DNA from 2 places in the Janthinobacterium svalbardense genome. Region 1 is predicted to be linked to the other one. Evidence: riboswitches for the same ligand, from Rfam matches in the RefSeq annotation. Region 1 holds a riboswitch; the other holds the start of a gene.
The links. A riboswitch is a leader RNA that binds a small molecule or an ion and turns the genes downstream of it on or off. The one in region 1 is predicted to bind FMN.

Region 1 (3,410 bases):
GGCGCCCTGGTCGACGAGGTGCTGGCGGGGCGCTTGTCTTTCCACACGGAGCAGCAGGACAAGGGCCGCTTCCACAACCAGTTTACGGGCGAGCGCGATGGAAAACTCAAGGATAGCGCCATCCGCGGCCAGCTCAAGGCCCTGATCGGGCGCGACCTGACGGCGAACCTGAACCTGCATTATCGCGATTACACCACCAAGGGCGCCACCACCACGGTGGCCAGCTACGGCGCGAATGGCGTGTACCGCAACGGCTACGTCCCCAGCACCAATCCCGACGATGTCAGCACGAATGCGCCGGCCGACAGCGACGTGAAACAGGGCGGCGCCCAGCTGAACCTCGAGTATGCGCTGGGCGAGCTGACCCTGACGTCGATCACGGGCTATGAAAACTTCCGCAACGAAGCGACGGGCGACAGCGACAACACGCCGCTGGAAGTGGGCCGCAGCCGTTCGAAGGCCAGCAGCCGGCAAGTGTCGCAGGAGCTGCGCTTGACGTCGCCGCAAAACGGTGCCGTGAGCTGGGTGGCGGGCCTGTTCTACTTCAATGAAAAGATCGATTCCGATTCGGCCGGCGCGCGCCTGCCCAACGGCAGCGTGCCGGCGCTGGCGGGCAGCACGCAGCCTGTCGGCTACAACCGCACCATCTACCAGCACAAGGCGCGCAGCGCGGCCATCTTCGGCAGCACGACCGTCAACTTCAGCGAGCAGTTGCTGTCCACCTTCGGCTTGCGCTGGACCACGGAAACCAAGGACCTGGACTTGCAGCGCGTGCAGGCCGCATCGAATTCGGTGACGTTTGGTGACGCGGCCAACTGGTGGACCACGGTCCGGGGCGGCAATTACACGGCCGCCTCGGTCGCCAACAACAATTTCACATCGAATCCGTCCACCACGTGGAATGCACTGACCTATGACGTCACGCCCGAATACCGCTTCAGCAGCACCCTGCGCGGCTATTTGAAGTACGCACACGGCATCAAGTCCGGCGGCTACAACACGAGTGCCACGGACGTGCGGGCCCTGAACACGGTCAAGCCGGAAACCCTGAACTCGTTCGAGGCGGGCATCAAGTCCGAATGGCTGGACGGGCGCCTTAATTTCAACGCCAACGTTTTTCACTATGACTACAAGAACGTGCAGGTGAATATCACGGGCGTGTACAACGGTGACCCCACGCAAAGCGTCAATTACCTGCAGAACGTGCGCAAGGCCCACGTGAATGGTGCGGAATTCGAGATCGAGGCGCAGCCGACGGACAACCTGCACATCAATGCCAATCTGGGCCTGCTGCGCACGGAATTCGACGATTTCGCCATCCAGAACAATGGCGGCGACCGCTCCGGCAATGAATTCGTGCGCTCGCCCCACGTGACGGCCTTGCTGGCGGCCGACTACCGCTACCCGCTGGGCAATGGCGCGCAGCTGGTCTTCAGCGGCGATGTGCGCTACACGTCGAAGCAGTACTACTATGTCGACCCGCAAAATGCCGCGCGCGACTTGCTGAACCAGGGCGGCTTCGCGCTGGCCAATGCGCGCCTGTCGTATGTACTCCCGGGCGGCAAGCAGCGCATCACGGCGTATGCGAACAACCTGACCGACAAGGTCTACCGCAACCACACGCTCACCAGCTTCGTGCCCGGTGCCGTCAACGGCGACACGGTGATCATCGGCCAGGGCCGCACGGTGGGCGCGTCGTACACGGTGCAGTTCTGACCGCGCAGGGCAGGGGCGATATGCTATAGTCGCCGGGCGTGGCTGCCGCACCTGTGCGCTGGCCACGCAACGTTCTCAGGGCGGGGTGCGATTCCCCACCGGCGGTAATGGCATGCGTGCCTAGCCCGCGAGCGCTTGCCGGCATGGTCTTTGGACCATGCCGGCAAGGTCAGCAGACCCGGTGTGATTCCGGGGCCGACGGTATAGTCCGGATAAAGAGAGAGCGGGATGGAATCATTGTGTCTGTGCCGGCATACGCCCGGCGCATGGACGGCCTGCGTTTGCCGTCGGTGCGCGGGCGCGCGTGCCTGCATGCGCAGTTGGGCGTGGCTTTCTTGCGCCTGTCATATCCCCTTCGATTTTATGCCCTGTTTTTTTGTCATTCTTGAAAACAGGAGTCTTTTATATGTCACAACCGTCACACGCAATACCAGCCAAACGCATCGCCTTCATCCAGGCGGGCTGGCACCGCGACATCGTCGCGCAATGCCGATTGTCCTTCATCGCCGAAATGGCGACCCTGGGTTTCACGCAGGACGATATCGATGTCATCGACGTCGCCGGCGCCTTTGAAATTCCCCTGCATGCGCAAGTGCTGGCCAGGAGCGGCCAGTACGCGGCAATTGCCGCTTCCGCCCTGGTGGTGGACGGCGGCATCTACCGGCATGATTTTGTGGCCGATGCCGTCATTTCCGGCATGATGCAGGTGCAGCTGGCGACAGGCGTGCCCGTGCTGTCGGCCGTGCTGACCCCGCACCACTTCCATGCGGGCCACGAGCACCAGGATTTCTACTTCCAGCACTTCAAGGTCAAGGGCGTCGAACTGGCCACTGCCTGCGCGGCCACCATCCACTCGCTGCAGCGGCTGGCGCAACCGGCTAGCGCGCCGCACGAGGCCTTGGCCGCCTAGGGCGCCGTTTGCCTTGATGCCGTAGTACCCGGGGCCAGCACATGTTGCCATGTGCTGGCCCCGTTTCTTTATGCGGCTTGCCGCAGCAGCGCGTCGAGGCGCCGCTGCGCTTCCTCCAACGGCCGGCGGTCGATCCAGGCGTCGATATCCACGTCGCGGTCGAGAAAACCGTGCTGCAATTGGAAATCCTTCTGCTGGCGGAACAGGGCCACCTTCTCGTCGGACAGGTCGGGCGCCAGGGTCAAATGAAAACCGTCGCGGTAGGCTTCGGCCACGGCGTCGGCGCCGGCCCGCGTTTCGCCCTGCAGGATGGCCAGCACGTCGGCCTGGTGGCTGCGCGCCCAGTGGGCGGCGCGCAGCGTTTGCGTCAAAAAGCGCACGACCAGCTCGAAATGCTGTTCCAGCATCGTTTCATGCACGGTGATCGGGCGCGGCGTGCCGTTGTTCACGCGGAAGCGCCGGTCGGGCAGGGCGTCGATGTCTATGCCCACTTCCAGCCCGGCCGCGCGGGCCGCTTCGGCCGCCGCCGCGCCTTTCACGTAGACGGCATCGACTTCGCCGCGCAAGAGCGGCGCGATGCCTTGCCACAGGCCCGCGCCCAGATTGGCCTGCGTTGGCGCCTCGCCACCCACTTCCACCAGCCGCACATCGTCCAGCGTCAAGCCGGCCGAGGCCAGCACGCCCTTGTAGCCGGCCAGGCTCATGCCGCGCGCGATGCTGCGCCCGCGCCGGTTCTCGCGCAAGTCTTCCGCGCGGAACACGGGTAGTGCCAGTCGCTTGCCCT
Region 2 (3,410 bases), 790 kb from region 1:
GGTCAGTTCCGTCACGCCGATGGCGCTATTCAACTTTTCAGCGACGATGCTGCCGCCGGCCGGCGGACCATCCATCAGCTTGCTGGCCAGCACTTTCTCCGTGCGCGGTTCGACCTTTTGCCGCTCGGCTTGCGCCACGGCGTCGAGCAATTGCTGCTGCGTCGGGACGCTGGCGCCCGCTTTCGGCTCGGCGCCCATGAAGACCACCAGTTTCTTTTGCTGGTCGGGAATCACCCTTGCCACCGTCTCGTTGATTTCCTGCAAGGTCACCTGCGGCAAGAGTTCCTGCGCGTACAGCAATTCATTGGCGATGCCGGGAATGGCTTCCTGCTCCAGGAAGTTGCGCGAATACTCGGCCACGAAGCCGGACGAATCGGACTTGTCGCGTTCGCTGTATGCGCGCTCGTAATTGCGCAGCATGTTCTTGCGCGCGCGGTCCAGCTCATCCTGGCTGAAACCGAAGCGGCGCGCCCGCTCATCTTCTTGCATCAGCGCGTCGACGGCCGGCTGCACGCCGCCCTTGCCCAGCAGGGCATACGCGCTGAACGACTCGTAGCCGCGCACCAGCTTGCCCATGCTGCTGCCGCCCTGGATGAAGGGCGGGTTCGCCTGCTGCGTCAATTCCTGCATGCGCGCGCTGAGCATCTGGCCATACAGGTTTTCGATCATCTGGCGGCGGTAATCGGCAATGGTGACGGGCTCCTGCGCGGCGCGGATCGGATAGCGGATGAAGACGGTGTCGTCCGGCGCTTCCTTGTCCGTGATCACCAGCGCTTCCGTCTGCGAGCGCTGCGGCACTTCCGCATACAGGCGCGGACGCGGTTGCGCGGGATTTTTCAGCTTGCCGAAATGCTGCTGGATGAGCTTTTCAGCCTGTTTCGGCTCCACGTCACCGACCACCATCACGGCCATCAGGTCGGGCCGGTACCAATCCTTGTAGAAACGCTTGATGGCTTCCGGCTTGAACGTTTTCAAGACGGATTCCTTGCCGATCGGCATGCGCTGCGCATAGCGCGACCCGTTCAGCAGCTTCGGATACAGCACCTTGTTCATGCGGTCGCTGGCGCCCTTGCCCAGGCGCGCCTCTTCCAGCACGATGCCGCGCTCGCTGTTGATGTCGGCCGGGTTGAATTTCAAGCCATGTGCCCAGTCTTCCAGCACGAGAAAACCCTTTTCCAGGTTGTCCTTCTTGTTCGTCGGAATCGGCAGCACGTACACGGTTTCATCGAAGCTCGTGTAGGCATTCAAGTCGGCGCCGAACTTCACGCCGATCGATTGCAAATAGGAAATGAGCTCATTGCGCTTGAAATGCGTGGAGCCATTGAAGGCCATGTGTTCCGTGAAATGCGCCAGGCCTTGCTGGTCGTCATCTTCCAGGATGGAGCCGGCTTTCACCACCAGGCGCAATTCCACTTTCTGCGCGGGACGGGCATTTTTCTTGATGTAATAGGTCAAGCCATTCGGCAATTTTCCGACGGTCACTTCTGGTGCCAGCGGCAGGGGATCGGTCAAACGGATTTCTGCTTGCGCCATACAGGCGCACGCCAGCAAGACGGCGCCCGAGATCAGGCGTAATTTACTCAGCTTCATGTATTCTCAACGGTAAGATTCAGTAGACATACCTTACACTGAAATCGTCTTTCCGCCATTAAAAACAGCTTAGGAAAAACCGCTTTCCCCAAGCAACTTTGCCGAATGACAAACTCAACAGTGACCTGCCCCTTTTTTTCATCTGTGCTAAAGTATTGCCGCCGGTCATGTGGACCGGCACAACGACGTCTTCGGGGCGGGGTGCGATTCCCCACCGGCGGTAAGACCGGCAACGGTCAAGCCCGCGAGCGCTTGTCAGGTTTCGCCTGATGAGGTCAGCAGATCTGGTGTAACTCCAGAGCCGACGGTATAGTCCGGATGCAAGAAGATGTGCAGTAAACGCGATGTCCCATCGACCTGTCGATGCGGCCGGCTGCGTCTATTCGCTTGCCCTGCAGCGTTTTTCGCCTATGCGAGGAGCGTTTCACCATGTTAGTCAACAGCTATACCCTGCTTTCCAACGACCTGGAAGGTCGCATCCAGTCCGCCCTGGCCGCCATGCGCGCCGGCATTCCCGTCATCCTGCTCGACGATTTCGACCGTGAAAACGAAGCCGACCTGATCCTGTCTGCCGAGAAACTCACACACGAAACCATGGCCCTCTTGATCCGCGAATGCAGCGGCATCGTCTGCCTGTGCCTGCCCACGGACGTCGTCAGCGCGCTGGAATTGCCGCCCATGTCGCCCGACAACGGCAGCCGCTACGGCACGCCGTTTACGGTGTCCATCGAGGCGCGCGACGGCGTCACGACGGGCGTGTCGGCCGCTGACCGCGTGACCACCATCCGCGCCGCCATCGCGCCGAACGCCAAGCCGGCCGATCTGGTGCGCCCCGGCCACGTGTTCCCCCTGCGCGCCGCGCCCGGTGGCGTGCTCGAGCGCCGTGGCCACACGGAAGGCTCCGTCGACCTGTCACGCATGGCGGGCCTGAACCCGGCCGCCGTGCTGTGCGAACTGATGAACCCGGACGGCAGCATGATGCGCGGCGACGATATCGAACGCTTCGCCGAGCTGCATGGCATGCCGATTCTGACCATCGAAGAGTTGGTGGAATGGCGCAGCACGCGCGGACAGTAAGCTATCTTCAGGCGGGCACGGCCTTCGGCCGATGCACGTGCCGATACACGAGGCCCGCCGCCAGGCCATACGCGACGGCAATGGTCGCGTAGGCCAGCGGCAAGCGCAGCGACCAGTCGGGCAGCATGTGCAGGATGCTGCCGATCAGGGCCACGCCCACCAGCGCGCCAATCTGGCGGTTCGCATTCAGGGCCGCCGCCGCGCTGTTCGCATGCTGCTTGCCAGCCACCCGCATCACGGTGGCCGTCATGGCGGGAATGGCAATGCCGATGGCCACGTTCATCACGGCCGTGCCCAGCGCCAGCCAGCCATATGGCGTGCCCGGACGCAAGCCCACCAGCAGCAAGGCCATCACGGCCCCCACCAGCAAGCCGGCCAGCATGGGCAAGCGCGTGCCATGACGCGCCGCGATACCGCCTGCCATGAAGTTCCCCACCGTATAGGCCGCCATCATCGGCAGCAATCGCAAGCCCGACTGCAGGGCATCGGCACCGCTAGATTGCTGCAGGAACAGGCTCAATAAAAACAGCTGGCCGAAGACGCAGAAATTGATCAAAAAACCCACGCCATTGGCCGCGCCAAAGCTGCTGCTGTGAAACAGTTCACGCGGCAACAGCGGATGGCTGCCGCTGCGTTCGCGCCGCAGCAATTGCCCGGCCGACAGCACCGTCAATGCGACCGCCGCCAGCACGCCGGGCGACAGCCAGCCCAGCACGGGGCCTTCGATCAAGACAAAACTTAAA

Region 2: it holds a riboswitch for FMN, as region 1 does, so the genes downstream of both, ribB (3,4-dihydroxy-2-butanone-4-phosphate synthase) here and CNX70_RS16825 (6,7-dimethyl-8-ribityllumazine synthase) in region 1, are expected to answer to the same signal.

What each region holds. Positions count from the first base shown of each region.
Region 1 is NZ_CP023422.1:3,784,029-3,787,438, reverse strand. It holds gene CNX70_RS16830 (TonB-dependent receptor) at 1-1,716, shown strand, start outside; FMN riboswitch at 1,784-1,945, shown strand; gene CNX70_RS16825 (6,7-dimethyl-8-ribityllumazine synthase) at 2,123-2,626, shown strand; gene CNX70_RS16820 (ABC transporter substrate-binding protein) at 2,695-3,410, opposite strand, start outside.
Region 2 is NZ_CP023422.1:4,577,795-4,581,204, forward strand. It holds gene CNX70_RS20240 (M16 family metallopeptidase) at 1-1,590, opposite strand, end outside; FMN riboswitch at 1,774-1,924, shown strand; gene ribB (3,4-dihydroxy-2-butanone-4-phosphate synthase) at 2,020-2,667, shown strand; gene CNX70_RS20250 (MFS transporter) at 2,675-3,410, opposite strand, start outside.